DNA from 2 places in the Delftia sp. WSY_7 genome. Region 1 is predicted to be linked to the other one. Evidence: riboswitches for the same ligand, from Rfam matches in the RefSeq annotation. Region 1 holds a riboswitch; the other holds the start of a gene.
The links. Region 1 has a riboswitch for cobalamin ahead of ACF8ME_RS12760 (TonB-dependent receptor domain-containing protein). Riboswitches for the same ligand answer to the same signal wherever they lie in the genome.
Positions count from the first base shown of each region.

Region 2: linked by a shared signal. The riboswitch ahead of ACF8ME_RS03790 (TonB-dependent receptor) and the one ahead of ACF8ME_RS12760 (TonB-dependent receptor domain-containing protein) in region 1 are both predicted to bind cobalamin.

Region 1 covers NZ_JBICLB010000033.1:132,599-143,070, reverse strand. Annotated here, with positions in the region: gene ACF8ME_RS12800 (serine hydroxymethyltransferase) at 1-21, opposite strand, end outside; gene ACF8ME_RS12795 (diiron oxygenase) at 529-1,491, shown strand; gene ACF8ME_RS12790 (2Fe-2S iron-sulfur cluster-binding protein) at 1,488-2,567, shown strand; gene ACF8ME_RS12785 (glutamine amidotransferase) at 2,619-3,323, shown strand; gene ACF8ME_RS12780 (antibiotic biosynthesis monooxygenase) at 3,418-3,786, shown strand; gene ACF8ME_RS12775 (H-NS family nucleoid-associated regulatory protein) at 4,000-4,341, opposite strand; gene ACF8ME_RS12770 (heavy metal-binding domain-containing protein) at 4,725-5,045, shown strand; gene ACF8ME_RS12765 (ABC transporter substrate-binding protein) at 5,095-6,027, opposite strand; gene ACF8ME_RS12760 (TonB-dependent receptor domain-containing protein) at 6,033-7,946, opposite strand; cobalamin riboswitch at 8,016-8,243, opposite strand; gene ACF8ME_RS12755 (hypothetical protein) at 8,339-8,728, shown strand; gene ACF8ME_RS12750 (helix-turn-helix transcriptional regulator) at 8,754-8,945, shown strand; gene ACF8ME_RS12745 (sulfite exporter TauE/SafE family protein) at 8,955-9,761, opposite strand; gene ACF8ME_RS12740 (AraC family transcriptional regulator) at 9,890-10,472, shown strand, end outside.
Region 2 covers NZ_JBICLB010000005.1:544,979-555,450, forward strand. Annotated here, with positions in the region: gene cobN (cobaltochelatase subunit CobN) at 1-1,015, opposite strand, end outside; gene cobW (cobalamin biosynthesis protein CobW) at 1,045-2,094, opposite strand; gene ACF8ME_RS03770 (LLM class flavin-dependent oxidoreductase) at 2,122-3,144, opposite strand; gene ACF8ME_RS03775 (ABC transporter ATP-binding protein) at 3,149-3,916, opposite strand; gene ACF8ME_RS03780 (iron ABC transporter permease) at 3,913-4,935, opposite strand; gene ACF8ME_RS03785 (ABC transporter substrate-binding protein) at 4,932-5,873, opposite strand; gene ACF8ME_RS03790 (TonB-dependent receptor) at 6,063-8,294, opposite strand; cobalamin riboswitch at 8,423-8,707, opposite strand; gene ACF8ME_RS03795 (CHAD domain-containing protein) at 8,762-9,643, opposite strand; gene ACF8ME_RS03800 (YbaK/prolyl-tRNA synthetase associated domain-containing protein) at 9,701-10,192, opposite strand; gene ACF8ME_RS03805 (transcriptional regulator) at 10,274-10,472, shown strand, end outside.

The DNA.
Region 1 (10,472 bases):
GGGGAGCGATAAATCGTCCATGTCGCATTGGCTGTCTTGGAGGCGCTGAAGCACGGGAATCGGCAGCGCCCGGGTTATGGAAGGATTTGGAAACCAGGGCGCATCGGTAATGGGCAGTCTACAAAGTGCAGCGGCCTTGATTCCGACCATGTTTGAGCGGGTGAGCAGACCAATTAAGGTGGCATGCCAATGTAAACCGTTGAAAAAAGCGGTCTGGTTCATTGACGAAAATAGGTCTGTTTGAATCCACGCTCTCTCCATAGAATTCGCCGCCAGACGTTGAAAGTCATGAGACCCAATACCGCCAGGAATCATCCGCAATCTGCAGTCGGGGAGATTGATTCAAGGTGGAATATGACAGAGTGAAGAAATCCATGACAACGTATCTGCCATCTGCAGCGTCAATTGCAGTGCCATTTGCGGTGCCATTTGCGGTGCCATTGGTGATTGCGGCAGATGGAGAAAGCGGGGGGAGGGAATAGGCGATTTGACTCAGATCAATCAAGTTCAATCACACGGAGTTGAAAAATGAATCTCGATATCTCTCGGACAAATGACGCCGTGCGCGATGCGCTCAAAAAGCTGTCCCTGCTCTGGAAGTCAAGAGCGGCCGTGAATCAGGACCTGCCTGATTACTGCGGCTTGGCGTTCGACCCCGCCCGGCAGGACTTCACCGCCTCGCTGCTGCCGTTTCGCGATCACCAGGCATGGGTGGAGGCGCCACAGCACCTGCGCGACCAATGCCTGTCCTACGCCTGGGGCATCTACAACCTCAAGACCATCTACATCGAGTGCAACGTGGTCACGCCGGCCTGCGAGGACATCATCAAGACCCCGCCGCCCAGCGCCAACCGCGCGCTGCTGCAGGACGTCATGTCCCAGGCCCTGCTGGACGAGGCCCTGCACACCCGCATGTCCATCATGGCCTGCAACTACATCTACGAGATGCGCGGCCTGGCGCCGCTGGACTACGCGGACTTCAACCTCGTCGGCTGGCGCAACGGCGTGCTGGCGCAGTGCGGCGCGGAATGGGAACGCCGCCTGGCGCGCTTCGCCATTGCCTGCGCCAGCGAGACCCTGATCACCGACTACCTCAAGACCATGGCCGAGGACCGCAGCATCCAGCCCATCTGCCACGAGGTCACGCGCACCCACGCCGTGGACGAATGGAGCCACTCCAGCGTCTTCAGCTCGGTGGCCACCGACATCGTCCAGGGCCTGAGCAACCGCGAGCGCAGCTACCTGCGCTCCATCATCCTCAAGACCGTGCAGATGTTCGCCAACAACGAACTGGGCGCCTGGTCCACCGTCTTCACCATGGTCGGCATGCCGCATGCGCGCGACATCCTGCACGACGTGGGCGACAGCAACGAGATCGGCGTCTACACCGACTCGGTGCAAAGCCTGATCGACCGCATCGGCCTGGCGGGCCGCAACCTGGGCGGCAGCGTGGCGCTGGTGTCGTCGGTCCTCGAGGAGATGCAGGCATGAGCGCCGCCCTCCAGGCAGGCAGCATGCTCGCGCGCTGCGCCGCGGCACGGGCAGAGGCGGGCGGCGTCATGGTCTACACCCTGCGCGTGCAGGGCGCCTCGGCGCAATTCCTCGGCGGCCTGCGGCCCGGCCGGCATGTGGCCGTCGAGCATGCCGACGCCAGTGGCACCATGCAGCAGCGGCTGTACTCCATCACCCGCTACGAGCCCTGCAGCGAGCACGACGGCGCCGGCCAGTTCGACATTGCCGTCAAAAGCTCGGGCCGGGGCAGCGTCTCCGACCACATGCATGCGGTGCTGCGCGCAGGCTCCACGCTGCCGCTGGGCGGCGTGGCCGGCGACATCACGGCCGACCTGGTGCTGGGCCTGGACTGCCTGGTCATGCTGGCCGGCGGCATCGGCCTGACCCTGCCGCTGGCGCTGCTGCGCGAACTGGACCGGCTGCGCCAGCAGGGCCGGCGCGTGCCCCGCACCACGCTGCTGCTGTGCTTTGCGCGCATGGCCGACATTCCGTTCCTGCAGGAGCTGCAGCAGCTGTGCGAAACGGCCCCCTGGTTCGACCTGCGTATCCACATCACGCGTGAAGACATTGCCGCCCACGGGCCCTTCGTGCCGGGCCGCCCCTCGCAGCAGTCCCTGCTGGCGCTGGGCCAGCCCCAGGCCGTCGTCATCTGTGGCGGCCACGCCTTTGCGCAGACCTTTCGCGAGCATGCGCGGGCCTGCTTTCCCGGTGCCATACAGCATATCGAGGCCTTCACGCCGCCTGCCGCATCCACCGCCCAGCCAGGCGAGACCGCGCAGGCATGCCAGCTGCAGATCGCGCACAGCGGGCAGATTGTCGAAGCCGCGTCCGGCAAAAGCCTGCTGGAGATCCTGGAAGGCGTGGGCATTGCCATCCGCAGCCAGTGCCGGGCCGGCATCTGCGGCAGTTGCCGCATCCGCATCACGGGAGGCAGTTCACGGCTGGAGGCGGACTTTTGCCTCAGCGACAGGGAAAAGGAAGCCGGCTATGCCTTGGCCTGCTGCACCTTCCCCTCGGCAGGCCATATCCACGTCGATCTCAAGCCCGGCGCCTGACGGGCTCCGCACGTTCCAAGCCAACCTCCTGTATCCACCTGAGTTCCTCCCATGAAAAAAGCCGTCGCGCTGCGCCACATCCACTTCGAAGACCTGGGCACCCTGCATACCGAGTTCGCCAGCCGCGGCTACGAAGTGCAGTACGTCGATCCCAGCATCGGCGAGCTTGACACCCTGGACCTGGGCCGTGCCGACCTGCTCGTCGTGCTGGGCGGCCCCATAGGTGCCTATGACGAGGCGCTTTATCCCTTCGTCGCCCAGGAGCTGGCGGCCGTGCGCCGCTGGCTGGACAGCGGCAAGCCGCTGCTGGGCATCTGCCTGGGCGCGCAGCTCATTGCGCGCGCGCTGGGCGCCAGGGTCTACCCGCTGGGCGTCAAGGAAATCGGCTTTTCGCCGCTCACGCTCACCGACGCCGGCCTGGCCTCGCCCTTGGTCAAGCTGGACGGCGTGCCCGTGCTCCATTGGCATGGCGACCAGTTCGACATTCCCGAAGGCGCCGTGCACCTGGCCGGCACCGCCATCGGCGCCAACCAGGCCTTTGCCGTGGGCCCGCAGGTGCTGGGCCTGCAATTCCATCTGGAGGCCGACGCGGCCCGGCTGGAGCGCTGGCTGGTCGGCCATGCCTGCGAGCTCGGCATGGCCCAGGTGGACCCGCGCACCCTGCGCGCCGATGCTCAGAAATACGGCGGCCTGCTGACCCTGGCCGCGCGCGATGTGCTGGCCGCCTGGCTGACCCACCTGGAGCGCAGCCGCTGAACCTGCGGCGCCGCCCATTCACCCATTTCCCCCCACGCCGGAGCCGCGCTGCGCGGCGCCGGAATCTCTGTTCCCGAAAAAAGGAGAGTTGAAGATGGTTGTCGTACTGTTCGAACTGCAGGCCTTGCCCGGCCAGAACCAGACCTATGTGGACCTGGTCAACAAGCTCACCCCCATGCTCAAGCCCATGGAGGGATTCATCTCCGTGGAGTGCTTCCAGAGCACGCTCAACCCCGAGAAAGTCATGTCCGTCACCACCTGGCGCGACGAGGAAGCCGTCGTCCAGTGGCGCAACGTGGAAGCCCACCTCAGCGCCCAGCGCGCCGGCCGCGACAAGATCTTCAAGGACTACCGCGTGCGCGTCACCCAGGTGCTGCGCGACTACGGCCTGAATGACCGCGCGCAGGCGCCCGCGGACAGCATCATGGGCAAGGCAGGCAGCTGCCCCGTCAGCCACGCCTGAGGGCTGGCGGTGCCGCAAAGGCCCGGCTGGTCCCCCTGCCGGAGCGCGATGCACGCCATCGAAAGATGCCGGCAGTGACTACGCTGCCGGCGCCAGGCCGGAAAAAAAGCCCGCTGAATGCTCAGAGGGCTTTTTTTCGGACGGCACAGATTCCTTCGCATCGGAACCCCACCGCACCGCACAGCATCCTGCGTGCCGCCGTGTGCAGCGCCTTCAGTTGCGAGCTGCCGCTGCCGCCATTTCTGCGAGGAACGGGCCTTGGGCCGCCTCGGGTTTGCGTTCGATGAGGAAGTCGTCGCGATCCTGGTCCTTGATCCAGTTCGGAGGCTTGCCGCGACCTGTCCACGTTGCTCCTGTAGACGGATCGCGATACTTCGCCGGTGCGCTGGTTTTTGCTGGGATGTAGGGGAACACTTGCTGCTGGGTGAATCCGAAATCGGTCACCAGCTTCTGGACCTTGGACAGGGCTGCGTCGGCCGCCGAGGTGCGGGCCTTGGCAATTTCCATGTCCAGCGCGGCCTTGGCCGCAAGGAGTTCTTTGAGGGACTGTGTCATAGGGGGTGCGAAATTTTTGAAGCCAGATTATGGGGCTGATGGGGCGCGCGCTTGCCGAACCTATCGTGCCGGATCGATCGTGCAAGCCTGGGGCGCGGGGAAGATGTTGCGGCTTGCGGCGCCTTGCACTGCCATGGGGCGCTGCGACGCGGGTGGAGCCGAATAGGTGGGTCTCGCATTGATTTTTTCGCTACCTAGATGGAGATGAGTCCCAATGGCTCATGCACGCGATTGAATTTTTTGAAACCACCTTCCGAGATCTGAAGGCGAAAGATGATAGCGCAGGCCTATGTCAGACTGCAGCGTGCAGGCCTGCCTTGCGTTGGGCTTACGCAGGCTGGGCGGCCAAAATCCATCTTCAACATCTTCACCGAGGATTTCTCATGATCATCACCACCACCCCCCAGATCGAAGGCCGCCGCATCACCCGCTACTGCGGCGTGGTCGCGGGCGAGGCGATTTTGGGCGCCAATGTGTTCAAGGACTTGTTTGCCGGGCTGCGCGACATCGTGGGCGGGCGGTCGGCCACCTATGAGCGCGAGCTGCAGCGGGCGCGCGAGATTGCGCTCAAGGAGCTGGAGGAACGCGCCCAGGAACTGGGCGCGAATGCCGTGGTGGGGGTGGACCTGGATTACGAGGTGCTGGGCCAGGGCAACGGCATGTTGATGGTGTCTGCCAGCGGCACGGCCGTGGTGCTGGAGTAGGCAGGGCCATCGGCCAAGCAGACCAAGCGGGCCAAGCCGGCCAGCGAAGTCAACGCGGCGCCGTGCCCGGCATCTGCAGGCAGCGGGCCAGCACCCGCGCTGCATCGCCCAGGCGCGGGCCGGGGCGGGAGACCACGTCCGTCTCGACCAGGTCCAGCGCGCAGATGCGGCCCGAGCGCACGGCGGGCATGCGGCTCCAGCCGGGGCGGGTGGCAAAGCTGGCCGATGGCGTCTGCGGCGTGTGGATGATGAGTTCGGGCTGCTGGCGCAGCACGTATTCGGGCGTGATTCGCGGAAAAGGGCCCAGGTTGGGCGGCAGCACATTGCGCGCGCCCAGGCGCTGCAGCAGCTGGCCTATGAAGGAGTCCGGCCCCGCCGCGTAAGGCGTGGCGTCCACCTCGAAATACACCTTCTGCCCGGCGGGCGCTTGCGCAGCCAGCGCCTTGGCCTGCTGGTCCACCTCGGCCTGCATGCGCGCCAGCAGGGCGTTGGCGCGCTGCACCTGCAGCAGCTGGTCGAGCTTGTGCAGTACCTGCTCCAGCTGCGCCATGTCGTTGGCGTCCAGCGCCAGCACGGGAATGCCGAAGCGCTCCAGCTGCGCGATGACGGGTGCGGAATACGCCATCAGCACCACGTCGGGCCTGAGCCGCACGGTGGCCTCGACCAGCGGGGCAAAAGTGTGGCCCAGCTTGGGCAGGGCGGCCACGCGGGCCGGGTGGTTGGAGAACTCGTCCACGCCCACGATGCGCTCACAGGCCTCCAGCGCGCACAGCGATTCGGTCAGCGAGGGCAGCAGCGAGACGATGCGCTGCGGCACGCGCTCCAGGCGCACCTGACGGCCGCGCATGTCGGTGACGGTGTAGGCGGTGGTTGCCCCGCCCGTTCCCGCATCCGCCGCCTTTTGCGCAAAGGCGTTGCCCGCGCAGGCCAGGGCGGCGATCAGCAGCAGAAGGCGGGGCAGGCGCACAAGCAGCAGGTGCATGGCGGTCAGGGCAGGGGAGTCCAGCGCACGCTGACGAACACGGTGCGGCCTGCGTTCGCATAGCCGCGCGTGGGGGCGTAGTCGCGGTCGGCGATGTTGTTGACGCGGGCCAGCAGCGTCCATTGCCTTGTCAGCTGGCGCTGGGCGTAGAGGTTGACCACGCCGTAGCCGCCCAGCTTGAAGGTGTTGGCCTCGTCGGCATAGCGGCCGCTGTACAGCTGCGCTTCGCCGCCCAGCGTCCAGCCGGCCGCCTGGGTGTCGGCGTTGAGCTTGAGCATGCGCTTGGAGCGGTAAGGCAGCAGCTTGCCGGTCTCCAGGTTCTCGGGGTTCATGAAGTCCAGCGAAGCGCCCAGGTTGGCGCTGCCCAGGCGCGTGCTGCCCGCCAGCGTCAGGCCGGTGATCTCCACGCTTTGCCAGTTGCGGTAGCAGTTGCAGGGAACGGCGCTGTTCCAGTCGTAGGTGATCAGGTTCTTGAACTTGTTGCGGTAGACCACGGCCGAGAGGCGGTTGGCACCGGCCGCATAGTGCAGGCCCGTTTCCACGTTGGTGCTGCTTTCTGGCTTGAGGTCGGCCGCCGCCTGGCCCGTGAAGCGTTCGTACAGCGTGGGAGTTCTGAAGGCCGTGCCGGCCGATGCCACCCAGCGCCAGCGCTCGTCGATCTGCAGGCCGTAGCCCAGACCGCCCGTGGTCTTGTTCTGCTGGTCGCGCACCTGGTCGTGGCGCAGGTTGGCGTCGAACTGGTGGCGGCCCTCGGTCAGGCGCCAGCCGGCCGACAGGGAGTTCTGCACGCGCCGGCTGTCGGTGTTCTGCGTCCAGGCGTATTGGGTGTCCAGCTTGTCCTCGCGGCGCTCCAGGTCGATGTTGAAACGGTGCTGGCCCAGCGTGAACAGGTTCTGCAGCAGGTAGTTGGTGGAGCGGCCCTTGGCGCTTTCGGGCGACTGGGTGTGGCGGTCGCTTTGGCTGTCGGTTTGGGAGATCTGGACCACGCTCTTGTACATGGCGTTCCAGCCGGCCTGCCAGCGCAGGCTGCCGGTGGTGTTCTTGACCACGTCGTAGTCGTCGAACGGCGGCGGGCTCTGGTCGTAGTGGGTGCGCAGGCGGCTGTGCAGCAGGCTGGCGTCGATCTGGTGGATGCCCGTTTTGTAGCCCGCGTTCAGGCCCAGCGAGGTGTTGCTGTAGCCATCCTTGTCCGGGTTGGGCGAGAAGGTGTTGCCGGGGTAGACGTCGAAGCCGTCGCTGCGCTCGTCCGCCAGGTTCAGGCCATAGGTGAAGCCGTTGGCGCCGCCCTGGAATCCCGTGGCCAGCTTGCTGGTGCCCTGGTCGCCGATGCCCGCCTCGGCATAGGCGCGGGTCTGGCCGTCCGCCCGCTTGGTGAAGATCTGGATCACGCCGCCCATGGCGTCTGAGCCATAGATGGCGGCGGCCGGGCCGCGCAGCACTTCGATGCGCTCGATCTGCGCCAGCGGCAGGGTGGACCAGACCGCGCCGCCCTGCAGCTCCTGCGAGCTGTAGCGCACGCCGTCGATGAACACGGCAGTGTGCTGGTTGCTGGTGCCGCGCAGGTAGACCGAGGTGACCTGGCCCGGCCCGCCATTGCGGTTGATCTGCACGCCCGGCACCTGCACCAGCAGGTCGGCCACGCCGGTGGCGCCGCTGCGGGCAATGGTCTCGGCGTCGATCACGGTCATGTCGGCCGTGACGGTGCGCAAGGACTGCTCGCTGCGCGAGGCGGTGACGACCACGGTATCGAGCTGGGAGGCCTGTGCGCGCTGCGCCTGTTGTGCCTGTTGTACCTGTGCTTGGGCCTGGCAGGCCAGCAGCGAGGCCGCAGCCAGGGCGGACAACGTGCGCAGTACGGGGAACGCCGAGGGCGAGCGAAGAGCGGCGCCAGGGGCGCGCGCGAGGGCGAGGGTGTGCATGGATGCGAGCCAGTTGCGCGCCAGCGACCCCGCCGGCACGGAAACCACAAAGACCGGCTGCGCTGCATGCGCGGCCGGCCGCCTGTTGGCCGGTATCCAGACTGGTGACGCACTCGCCAAGGCCTTCCCGGGCTGTACGCCCAGTGGCACGGGTTTGGCGGGGGCCGGTGCCATGCACGCGGCGTTTCACTCACTGTTGCGGGGGCAGTACATGCGGGCGGCTTTATCTGGCCGCCCCATGTTTCCCGTTTAACCGCAGCCCCTGGGGCTGCTGGCACCAACGGCGGCGATTGTACGGCGGGGCGTTCAGTGCCGATGTAAAGCTTGCTTGACATGCCCGCGGGTGGCATCGCACAATGTCAAGCATCCTTTACACATTGCGAGAGACTTCCATGAATCAAACAACGGTCACCAACCGCCGCTACCAGAAGGAGCTGGGATTTGCGCTGCTGCTCTACATGGCGCTGCTTGTCGGGGCGCTTTTGCTCAGCGCCGACATGCAGGCCGGGGCCCTGCGCACGGCCCTGCTGCTCAGCCCCATGCTGGCGTTTGCGCTGGCCGTGCGGGCCATCGTACGCCTGGTGCGCGATACCGACGAGTTCCTGCGCAAGTCCATGCTGGAGCAACTGGCGATTGCGGCGGCGGGCACGGCGGGCCTCACCTTCACCTACGGATTCCTGGAAATGGCAGGGTTTCCCAAGCTCAGCATGTTCATGGTGTGGCCCTTGATGGGTGCGCTCTGGGTGGCTGCCTCGGTGGCCCACTGGCTGCGCAGCCGATGAGCTGTTCCGCCAAAGTGCCCCGCCCATGAAAAACATCATCCGTGAACTGCGCGCCGAGCGCGGCTGGAGCCAGGCTGCGCTGGCGGACCTGCTGGGCGTGTCGCGCCAGACCGTCAATGCCATAGAGACGGGCCGCTACGACCCCAGCCTGCCGCTGGCATTCGCCATTGCCCGGGTGTTCGAGACCCGGATCGAGGCGATCTTCCAGGAGGGTTGAGCGCAGCGCTCAGGCCACGATCATGACCAGCAGCACCAGGCCCAGCAGGGCCAGGTAGGCCTTGGCATGCAGGGCATCGGGAATGCGGCCGATCAGCGGGGCTGCCAGCCTGATGCCCGTCCACGATCCGGCCGTCAGCAACGCAAAGGCCTGCAGGTCCACATAGCCCACATGCCAGGGGCTCAGCCCCGCGCCCTGCGATGCCAGCATGTAGGCAGCGGTGCCCGCCACGGCCATGGGCAGGGACAGCGGGCTGGCCATGGCCGTGGCGGCCGCCATGCTGGCGCCGCGCCGGCGCATCAGCGGCACGGTCATCACGCTGCCGCCCACGCCCAGGAAGGCTGCAATCGCGCCAATCGCCAAGCCTGCGATGGCGGCGGGCCTGCGGCCCATGGGCTGCAATTGGGCGGCGGTGCCGTGCACGAAGCCCGGGCGCAGCAGTGCGTCGGCGATGGTCAGGGCCAGGTAGGCGATGAAGGCCCAGCGCACCCATTCCCCGCTGATCCAGGTGGCGGCCGCCGCGCCCGCCACGGCGCCGGCCGCGATGAAGCAGGCCAGCGGCCGCACCTGCTCCCACGGCAGGGCGCCCGCGCGGTGCTGGCGCAGCGTGGCCATGGAGGCGCCGAAAATCATCACGCAGGTGGAGGTGGCCACGGCAATGTGCATGGCAGCCTGGCCAACGGCGGAGTCCGCGCCGTGGATGGAGGTCAGCAGCGCATAAAGCAGCGGAACGGCCACGAAGCCGCCGCCAAAGCCGAAGAGCACGGTGGTCACGCCGGCAAGCACACCGAAAGCCAGCAGCAGGAGAGGGAACACAGACAGTCCTTTGGAAAAAACGAGCAAGGACTGAACCTTAGGATGCTGCGGTTTGGCCTGCTTTCGCGGATAGGTCAATAATCCTTGAATTCCTGCCAAAGCCTGTTGGCTGTTTTCCGGACATTCCCATGCTCAACATCCCGCTGCATTCCGTGGACGCCGTGGCGCGCGATGTGCTGGCCATCGGCACCGACTACACGCCTGGCACGCTGCTGCCCACGCACAGCCACCGGCGTGCCCAGTTTCTCTACGGGATGAGCGGGCTGATGGAAGTGGAAACCGACGACGGCGCCTGGACCATTCCGCCCTACAGCGGTGTGTGGATTCCGGCCAGCAAGCCGCACAGCGTGCGCATGCAGGGCGTGAGCACGCGCAGCCTATACATCGAACCGGCTGCTGCGCCCCGCCCGGGTGTGCATTGCGAGGCCCTGGTCGTCTCCCCGCTGCTGCACCAGTTGCTGCTGTCCTGCGCCGACCTGCCGGCGCTGTACGACGGAGCGGGCCGCGACGGCGCCCTGGTCACGCTGGTGCTGCACGAGCTGGCCTCGGCCCGCAGCCTGCCGCTGTTCGCGCCCATTCCCCGCGACGAAAAGCTGGCCGCCCTGTGCAAGCAGTTCCTGGCCCAGCCCAGCATCCGCGCCACGCCCCAGGACTGGGCACAGGCGCTGAACAAGAGCCTGCGCACCTTCAGCCGGTTTTTCCAGCAGCACA
Region 2 (10,472 bases), on a different contig from region 1:
TCTCCGGCAGCACCACCTGCATGGCGATGTCGCGCGGGCGCAGGCCCTGGCTGTCGGCCCACCAGTCCTCGCGGTTGCCGCCGCTGGCGATCACCTGCAGCACGGGCGCATCGCCGGCCAGGGCCGTGCCCGTTTCCAGCGCCGAGAACGCCGTGGTGTTGAGCACCAGCTGCACGGCATGGTCTTCGCAGAGCTGGCGCAGCGTGGCCAGGCACAGCGGGTCCTTGAGCGAGTCCAGCGCCACGGGCAGCGGGTTCATGCCGCGCTGCTGCAGCGACAGGGCCATGGCGTCGAAGGCTGCCGTGTTGCCCGCCAGCAGGTGGGAGCGGTAGAACACCAGGGCCACCGTGGGCGCGCCCGGCGTCCAGGCGCGCTGCAGGTCGTCGATGCCGGCCACCTCATGGGCATGGACCTGGGCCTGGACCTGGGCATGGCTCCTGGCAGCGAAGAGCGCCGGGGGAACGTGGACAGCCGCCTGCGGCAGGGTGCGCGGCGGCAGCGGCGCATCGCCCCGGTCCAGCCCGTGGTAGACGGTGGCCTTGAGGAACTCGCGCGCATTGGCCGCGCCGCCCGAGCGCAGGTACTGCCACAGCTGGCGGCAGGCGGCGGCCGGCAGCGTGCTGCGCGCCAGCAGGTGCGGGTCTTCCTGCAGGTCACCCGAGAACATGGCCAGGCGCTGGCCCTTGCGGCGCGCCAGCGAGCCGATCTGCTCGATGCCGTAGGGCCAGGCCGATTCCGAGCCCAGGTGGTCCACGATGACCACGCGCGCATGGCGCAGCACCTCGTCCACATACAGGTCCAGCGAGGCCGGCTGGCGCAGGTACAGCAGATTGGCCAGCCGCACCGAGGGAAAGTCCGCCGACGCCCCGGCCAGCGCGGCCACGGCCGAGGACAGCAGGGCCAGCGTGGTGTCGGCCGAGCTCAGGATGACGATGTCGGCCGGCGTCTGGTCGAGGCGGGTGACGATGCTCTCATCCTCGACAAAGCCGCCGGGGCGCGTGGACAGCAGGTGCATGGAACAGGTTTCAGTACGGAATCGGAAGGTCAGGCGGCCACATTCTCCAGGCCCTTGCGCAGCGCTGCTTCGTCAAGGTCTTGCCCGATGAACACCAGGCGCGTGCCGCGTGCCTCGCCCTCGCGCCAGGCGCGGTCGAAGTGGTGGTCGAAGCGGCGGCCCACGCCCTGCAGCAGCCAGCGCATGGGCTTGCCCGGAATGTCGGCAAAGCCCTTGACGCGCAGGATGCTGTGCTGCTCCACCAGCGTCTCCAGCGCAGCCAGCAGGCGGTCGCGGTCCACGGCGGGCAGGTCGATCACGTAGGAGTCGAAGTCGTCGTGGTCATGGTCCTCGTCGTGGTCGTGGTGGCTCACGCGCTGGTCGATGGTGGTCTCGGCCGCCTTGGCCAGGCCCAGCACCACGTCCAGCGGCAGGCGGCCCTGGGACGATTGCACGATCTTGACCTCGGGCGGCAGCTCCTCGCGCACCAGGGCGGTCACGCGCGCCAGGGCCTCGGCATCGGCCAGGTCGGTCTTGTTGAGCACCACCAGGTCGGCCGCGCCCAGCTGGTCCTCGAAGAGTTCGTGCAGCGGCGATTCGTGGTCCAGGTTGGGGTCGGCGCGGCGCAGCTCGTCCACGGCCTGGGGATTGGCGGCGAACTGGCCGCTGGCGGCCGCCGGCGTATCCACCACGGTGACCACCGCGTCCACGGTGAACACGTTGGCGATCTCGGGCCACTGGAAGGCCTGGACCAGGGGCTTGGGCAGGGCCAGGCCCGAGGTCTCGATGATCACGGCGTCGATCTGGTCGCGGCGCTCGGCCAGCGCGCGCATCACGGGGAAGAACTCTTCCTGCACCGTGCAGCACATGCAGCCGTTGGCCAGCTCGTACAGCGCGCCTTCGCGCTCGTTGCCCTCGTCGTCGCAGCCGATGCCGCAGCCCTTGAGGATCTCGCCGTCGATGCCCAGCTCGCCGAACTCGTTGACGATGACGGCAATGCGCCGGCCGCCCGCGTTGTCCAGGATGTGGCGCAGCAGCGTGGTCTTGCCGCTGCCCAGAAAGCCGGTGACGATGGTGGCGGGAATCTTGGCGGTTTGCATGGAAGGTTCTCCAGAAAAAAGAGGAAGTCAGACGGTGGCGAAAGGCACGGCGCTGCGCAATGAAGGAAGAACCTCCTGCGCAAACAGTTCCATGCCGGCGAGGGCCTGGGCATCGCTCCACAGGCCGTTGGCGTTGAAGACGCAGCGCAGCTGGCCCATGCCCGTGCGCTCGCGCAAGACGGCGATCTGCGCATGGCACTGCTCGGGCGTGCCATGGATGAATTGCTCGGCCAGCACGCGCGTCACATCGATGGGCAGCACCTGGTCGGCCGGCACGCCGCGCTTGCCCGCAAAGTACACGCGCCGCTGGTACAGCTGCGGCCACAGCGTGGCCAGCTGGGCCTGCACGGCGGCCTCGTCGGCACCGATGCAGACATAGCGCGCCAGCGATGAACGCGCACGCAGCGCGGCGGCATCGCGCCCGCGCTCCCGGGCAGCGGCCTCCAGGCGCTCCAGCTGCATGCCTTCGGGCGGCTCCAGGCTCAGCAGCAGGGGCAGATTCTGATCGACGGCAAAGCCCAGGGTCTCAGCCGTGGAGCCGGCCACATACAAGGGAGGGGGCGGGCGCTGCACGGTCGAAGGCAGGGCGGGCCGGTCCTCGAAGCGCCACGGCCCCTGCCCCGCTGCGACGGGCTTGCCGGACAGCGCCTCCACCAGGATGCGGCAGGACTGCTCGAAGCGCTCGCGCGTGCTGTCCGCATCGATCTGCAGGGCGCGCAGCGCGGCCGGCTCCGTGCCCCGGCCCACGCCCACGTCGATGCGGCCGGCGCTTTGCAGGTCCAGCTGGGCAATCTCCTCGGCCAGCATCAGCGGATGGTGCAGCGGCAGCACCAGCACCGAGGTGCCCACGCGCAGCCGCTCGGTGCGCGCCAGCACGGCGGCGGCCAGCAGCAGGGGCGAGGGATAGGGCCAGGCGGTATCGGGCACGCGGAATTCGTTGAACCACACGCCCTGGAAACCCAGGCGCTCGGCGCGCTCGAACAGCGCCAGGAATTCACGGTGGTCGCCGCGCGTGGCGTCGCGCGTCCAGCCGGCCAGATCGATGCGCATGGGGTCAGTTCTCCTGTTTCAGCCGCGCGCGCAGCAAGGTTTGCGGGGGTGCGTCGATGCGCTCGAAATCCACGCCGAACACGGCATCCAGCCCCGGCGCATGCAGCAGCTCGGCAGGGGCTCCATCGAGCGCAATGCGCCCCTGGTCCAGCACGATGACGCGCCCGAAGTGCGCCAGCGCCAGGTCCAGGTCATGCATGACCACCAGCACCAGCCGCTCGCGCCCGCGCTGCGCCAGCGCCTGCACCAGGGCCAGGCGGTGGCGCACGTCCAGCGCGGCGCCGGGCTCGTCGGCCAGCAGCACGGGCGGGTCGGTGGCCAGCACGGTGGCCAGCAGGGCACGCGCCTGCTCGCCGCCCGACAGCGTGGACCAGCGCCTGCGCGCGAAATCCTGCAGCCCGGCGCCTGCAATGGCCGCCTCGACATCACCCCGGCCCGCCAGCCGCATGTGCATGAGCTCGGCCAGCGTCAGGTCCCAGTGCGGCGCAAAGCGCTGCGGCATGTAGCCCACGCGGCGCGCGCGCTCGGCCACGGGCAGGGTTGCAATGTCTTGCCCGTCCAGCAGCACGCTGCCGGATGCGGGCGCCTGCAGCCCCGCCAGCAGGGACAGCAGGCTGGACTTGCCCGCGCCATTGGGCCCCACCAGGGCCACGGCGCCGCAGGCGGGCAGCTGCAGCGAGACAGCGTCCAGCACGCTGCGGCCACGGTGGCGCAGCGTGAGGGACCGGGCTTGCAGGCTTGGCACGGCGTCGTCCATGGCTTGATCGTTCATGCGGACCTCAGCCTGCGCGCCAGCAGCACGATGAAGAAGGGCCCGCCGGCCACGGCCGTGACCAGACCCAACGGGATTTCGGCCGGCGGCAGCACGCTGCGCGCAATCGCATCGGCCAGCGTGACGATGATGGCGCCCGTGAGCGCCGACGCCGGCAGGGCTGCGCGGTGCAGCGGTCCCGCCATCCAGCGCGCGATGTGCGGCGCAGCCAGACCCACGAAGGCCACCAGCCCGCCATAGGCCACGGCCACGGCCACCACCAGCGAGCCGGCCAGCACGGCCAGCGGCGTGAAGCGCGCCACGTCCAGGCCGAAGCCCTGGGCCGCATCCTGCCCCAGGCCCAGCAGGTCCAGCCCGCGCGCCAGCGCCATGGCCCCGGCCAGGCAGGCCAGGGAGGCACCGGCCAGCAGGCCCAGCCCGCTCCACGACGGCGTCTGTATGCCGCCCAGCACCCAGCTGAGCACCACCTGCAGGCTCACCGTCTCATCGGACAGCGCCAGCATCAGGAACGAGCGCAGCGCGCCCAGCACGGCCGCCAGCGCCACGCCGGCCAGCAGCATGCCGGCCGCATCGGTGGCACCGGCCACGCGCGAGACGGCCAGCACCAGCACGGTCGAACCCCAGGCGCCCGCAAAGGCCAGCACGGGCAGCGTCCAGGCCTGGGGCAGGCCGAACAATAGATGCATCGGAACCAGCAGTGCGACAGTCGCCCCCAGCGCCGCGCCGCCCGAGGCGCCCAGCAGATAGGGCTCGGCCAGCGGATTGCGGAACACGCCCTGGAAGATGGCGCCCGACAGGCCCAGCAGCGCGCCCACCAGGGCGGCTGCCAGCACGCGCGGCACGCGCCACTGCAGCAGCAGCCGGCTGCGCAGGCTGTCTTCGCCGCCCAGCGCGGCCAGCAGGTCGGCCGGGCTGGCCCACTGGTGGCCCGCGCAGGCGGCGATCAGCAGGCTGGCCAGCAGCAGCAGGACCGCACCGGACCAGGGGCGCCACGCAGGTGGATGTGAAAGGGAATTCATGCGGCCTCCCCGGCCCAGGCCGCAGGGTGCAGCCAGCGCGAGAGTTTTTCCACGCCGCCAAAGGTGCGCGGCCCGGGAATCAGGAACTCGGCACGCGCCACCGTGGTGGCCCGGCCGCCGCGCACGGCACGCAGGTCGCGCCAGCCGCGCTGGCCGATCAGGTCCTGCATGGCCTCCTGCGTGCCTGCGAACAGCAGCACATCAGGGTCGGCGGCCAGCACGGCCTCGGGCGAGACCTGGGGCACGGTGCCCAGGCCGTCCAGCGCGAACGCGGCGCCCGCGCGCACCATGGCCTCTCCCGTATAGGTGCCCGGCCGGGCCGCCAGCAGCATGCCGTTACCCAGCCGGCCCGTGACCATGAGGGCACGCGGCCGGGGCTGGCCGGCCACCTGCCGGTCCACGCGCAGCAGCCGCGCTTCCTGCGCCGTGGCCAGCTCCTGGCCGCGCGCCTGCACGCCCGTGGCGCGGGCCACCAGGCGCAGGTTGTCCATCACCTCGGCCAGCGAGCGGCTGAGCAGCACCATCACCGGCACGCCGATGCGCTCCATGGGATCGACCAGCTGGTGCGCTGCCTGGCGCGCGGGCGTGACGATGACCAGGTCCGGCTGGCGCGCCACCACGGCGTCCACCGAAAACCCCAGCCGCCCGCCCACCTTGGGAATGCGCTCCACGCCCGGTGGAAAGCGCGTGAAATCCTCCACGCCCACCACGCGGTCCAGCAGGCCCAGCGCGGCCACCAGCTCGGTGTTGGAGGCAAAGATGGAGACGATGCGCTGCGGCGGCGCGGCAATCTCCACGCGCCGGCCCAGCGCATCCTGCAGCACCACCGGACCGCCTGCAGCGACGGTGTCGGCCCAGGCCGCGGGCAGGCCGCAGCCCAGGGCCGCCGCCGCGCCCTGGCGCAGCAACTGGCGGCGTGGTGTGCAGACAGCCTTCATCTCAGTGTTCCATGACGCAAGGCGCCGTACATGACCTATGAAACCGGCGCAGTCCAAAGCGAGGGACACCGAGGAAGGGCCTATGCCGGCCGCGCCGCCCCGCCCCGAGGGTGTCGTCCCCCTCCCGCGTAGCGAGAGAGGGCGCCGTGCACACGGGGGAAGGCGCGAAGCGACTCAGGGGGTGCTTCATCAAAACTCTGCCTGCAGGCCGACCATGAGTTCGCGCCCCGCCATCGACGTTCCGCAGCCGCCGTTCTGGTACGCCGGGTTGGCGATGCAGGGCGCACGGTCCAGCGCGATGAAGATGGGATGGCGGTTCAGGTCGAACAGGTTGTTGACGGCTGCGAACAGCTTGACGCCGCGCGACACGCGGTAGTCGGCCCGCAGGTTCCAGATGGTGAAGGCGCCCTTGCGGTGGATGAAGGTGCTGCGGGGCTCGCCCTGGGGGATGAGCAGCGCCTCTTCCGTGTCGTACCACATGGGACCGCGCAGCAGCGTGGACAGCTGCAGGCTCCAGTCGCCCTGCAGGCGCCCGCTGCCGCGCCCGTAGCGCACGCCGGCCGAGGCCTCGTAGCGGTACATGCGCTGCACCTTGTCGGTATTGGCCGAGGCGGCCGAGCCCTTGTCCCGCATGCTGAAGTGGTAGTAGCCGCCAGCCCAGGCCTTGAGCTGGTGGCCCGTCAGGTTCAGCGCCCGCGCCAGGTCCATGTCGGCCTGCATTTCCAAGCCGCGCGCCACGATGTCGGCCGCGTTGTTGGCGTAGTCCGAGGTATTGGTCGTGGCCCCGCGCGAGACGGTGATGATGCGGTCGCTGATGGTGTTCTGGAACAGGGCCGCATCCACGCGCCAGCCGGGCTGCTGCAGCGCGGCGCCGACCTCGATCTGGCGGCTGGTCTCGGGCTTGAGGTTGGGGTTGCCGAAGGTGCGGCCACCGCCGACGGCCGTGAAGTCCGAGGCCAGCTCCGTGGCCGTGGGCGCGCGGAACCCCGTGGAGGCCGCAGCGCGCAGCGTGAGCCGGTCCGTGGCCTTCCAGGTGGCGCCGGCCGACCAGGTGTGGTTGTCGTAGTCGCGCGTGCTGGCCTGGGCCAGGGCCAGGTTGGGCGTATCGTCGAAGCGTGTCGTGCCCCAGGTCTTGCGCAGGCCGGCGCGCAGGGTCAGGCGGTCGTCGAACAGGGTCTGCGCGTCCTCGACGTACAGCGCGTGCACCTGCTCGGTCTGGTTGTTGTCGTAGGGCGCGACCTGGCCCGCCGGGCCGCCCGGCATGGCCACGCGCAGGCGGTCGGAGCGCAGCTTGCTGCGCTCCCAGTCGAAGCCCATCAGCAGGTCATTGGTCTGGCTGACACGCAGGCGCGGCTGAAAGCGCAGGCCCGTGGCGTCCAGCTGGCGGTGGTTGTAGTCGCGCGCCGTGCCGGGCACGGCACTGTTGCCCGAGCGGATCACGGGCGATGCCCAGTTGAACTCATCGGTATCGACCAGGCTGTAGAGGTGGGTCGTCCAGCTCAGGCGCTGGCCGGGCAGTGCGCCCTCGTAGGTCAGGTCCAGCGAGCGGTTGCTGCGGTTGTCGCGGCTGTAGATGTTGGCGCCCGATCCGCGAAAGCCCGCGTTGTAGATGCCGTCCGTGCGCAGCTGCAGCTCCACGCGGTGCAGCTCGTGCAGCTGCCAGCCCAGGGCGCCGCTGGCGCCGCGCCGCTTCCAGCCCGTGTTCTCCATGCGCGTGCCGCCGTCGCCCGAATCGTAGTCGCCGCGCCCGCCTGCGCTCACGCCGAAGTACCAGTCGAAGCGGTCATTGGCGCCGGCCGTCTGCGCATCGGTGCGCCACAGGTCCCACGAGCCGGCCTGGACCTGGGCACGCGTGCCGGGCGCCGTAGCCCCCGTCTTCATGATGATGTTGACCACCCCGCCCATGGCCTGGCTGCCGTAGATCACCGAGGACGGGCCGCGCACGATCTCGATGCGCTCCACATCCGAGGGGCTGAGCTTGGACAGGTTGGCCGTGCCCGCGCGCCGGCCGTTGACCAGCACCAGCACCTGGCTGCGGAAGTCGCGCCCCTGGCCGTCGGTGGAGGCGCCGCGCAGGTTCATCGAGGTCTGGGCCGCCGTCCATTCGCTGAGAAAGCCCACGGCGTTCTCGGCCAGCAGGTCGGTGACCGAGCGCGCGCTGGAGCGCTCTATGGCCTCGCGGTCGATGGTCTGCGTGGTGCCCGCGATGCGGCTGCGCGCCTCGGGCCGCGCCGTGGCGGTCACGAAGACGGCGTCCAGCGCATCGTCGGCGGATGCACCGGCTTTGCCGGCCGCCGGTTCCTGTGCGGCGCCGGCCGCCGCGGCGCAGCAGGCCAGCACGGCCGCAGCGGTGGCCGGGCGCAGGAAGGGAGGAAGGGGAAAGGGGCCGGAACAATCGGCGGCCAAAGAAGCGAAGCGCATGCGTTGAATCCAACTGCCCCAGTCACCCGTGGGGCCTATCGTCTGAACCATGCCGCACGGCGCGCACGCCGGAGCCGGCCACGCCAGCGCAGGCTGGGGCCGGACCGGACAGGCGCACTCCCGCGGCGTCCGAAAGCAATGCAGAAGGCCGGTATCCGGGCTTGCGGAACGCTGCGGCGCGCAGGGTGGGCGCGCTGCAGCAGGCATCCCCGCCTTCCCATGTCCGTCCAGACACAGTGGCTTGCGGCGCGCAACCGGTGGGTGGCGCGCCAGCGTGGGGAGTTGTATTCCGCTGACCGTTGCGGGGGCAGCGCAGGCATTGCGAGCGGCCACCTCGATGGCATCGCGCACCTGCTTCCCGTTGAACCCCTGGCCGGCAAGCGGCATGGGGCACCTTCAGCAACAGCGCACCGCCACGGCCCAGGGGCTGCGGCGGTGCGCCAGCGGCGGATTATCGCTGATGCGGTCTAGGCCCAGAAGCCCGGCACGCGGGCCAGCGCACGCAGCGCGCGGCGGCTGCTGCGCGCGCTGGTGGCCAGGCGGGCCTGCAGGTAGCCGGCGGCAAACCAGGCGCGCGGATCCGTGCCGGCCTCGTCACGAAAAAGCGCGGCCGCCACGGCCATGTCGTTGTGCAGGCCCAGCGCGTCCTGGGCGGGCACCAGCGCCTCGGCAAAGCGCCGGCCCTTTTTGCCGGGCCACATTCCGGGCGCGAATTCCCGCGCAAAGTCCGCCAGGTAGCGCAGGCGCTTGAGCCGCTTGCGCACGCGGTGCTGCTGCGCCAGCGGCAGGCGGTCGAACTGCCGGCCGTCGCGCAGCACCTGGCGGTGCAGGCGCGCCAGCCGCCGTGCCAGGTACTTGCGCGTGCCTGCGGCGGACAGGCTGACCAGGCCGGGCTGCCGCTTGCCTGCAGGCGCCTGCGCCAGCGCATGGATCTCGGCCAGCGTTTGCAGGAACTGCGGCTCGCGGACCGCAGCGGCCGCGTCCGCGTCGGCCTGCCCGGCATCCGGCACGGCCCAATCGCACAAGGGCGCATCGGCGTCCTGCAGCAGCAGCCGCACCACGTCGGCCAGGGTGCCGGCATCGCGCAGCGTGCCCAGGCGCGCAAAGGCCAGGGCCAGCGGGGCATCCCATTCGGCGCGCATGCCGGGCGCCAGCCCTGCGCATTCGCGCAGCAGGGTGCGCAGGCGCCGCAGGGCCACGCGCAGCTGGTGGATGCGTTCGGCCTCGCCGCTGCCGGCATCCACGACATCCATATGCGACTGCACCTGGGCCAGTGCGGCAGCCAGCGCCGCACGCACAAAGCCGGCCGCATCGGGCCGGTCGGGGAACTGCCTGGCAGGGGTGGTCATGGTCAGGAAAGGATGTGCGGGCGTTGCTGCGATTGTGGGCACCGCCCGGCCCCCGGGTCAATCGGCGCCATCCCCGCTCAGGCTGTGCAGCGCGGGCCGGGCAATGCGCACATAGTCGGCCGAGTCCAGCACGATGGAGCGGTCCAGCCGGCCCGCATTGAAGGCGATCTCGGCAAAGCGCTCCACCAGTGCCGGGTCCACCACCAGGCGCACCTGCGGGTTGAAGGAGAACGGCGGCACCGATCCCATCACGCAGCCGGTGGCGGCCTGGGCCTCCTCGGGCGAGGCCAGCGTGGCCTTGCGCACGCCCACGGCCTGGGCCAGGCGCTTGAAGTCCAGCTTGCGGTCGCCGGGCAGCACGGCCAGGAACAGCTGGGGATCGCCCGCACCGGACGCATCGCGGCTCTTGCAGAGCATGGCCTTGGCACCCTGGCCGGGTGCCGTGCCCCGGATTTCGGCGACGAGGTCGGAGCGGCCCTCGGCAGGGTGCTCGATCACGCGAAAGCGCGCGTCCTGGGATTGCAGCAGGTGAACAAGGGTGTCGAACATGGCAGGGAGCACAAGAAACGGACAAGAAGGCAGGTCGCCTGGGTTTTGACATTTTGTCCAATTCAAAACAAAATGTCCAATATGACACAACGCACTCCCGAGCAGCGCCAACTGCTGGAACAGGTGGCCAAGATCGCCGAAGGCCTGGGCCAGACCCTTGCCCCGTTCTGCGAGGTGGTGGTGCATGACCTGCTCGACCCGTCCCATGCGGTGCTGGCCATCCACAACAATCTCTCGGGCCGCGAGGTCGGCCAGGGCGCGACCGAGCTGGGCCTGGCCC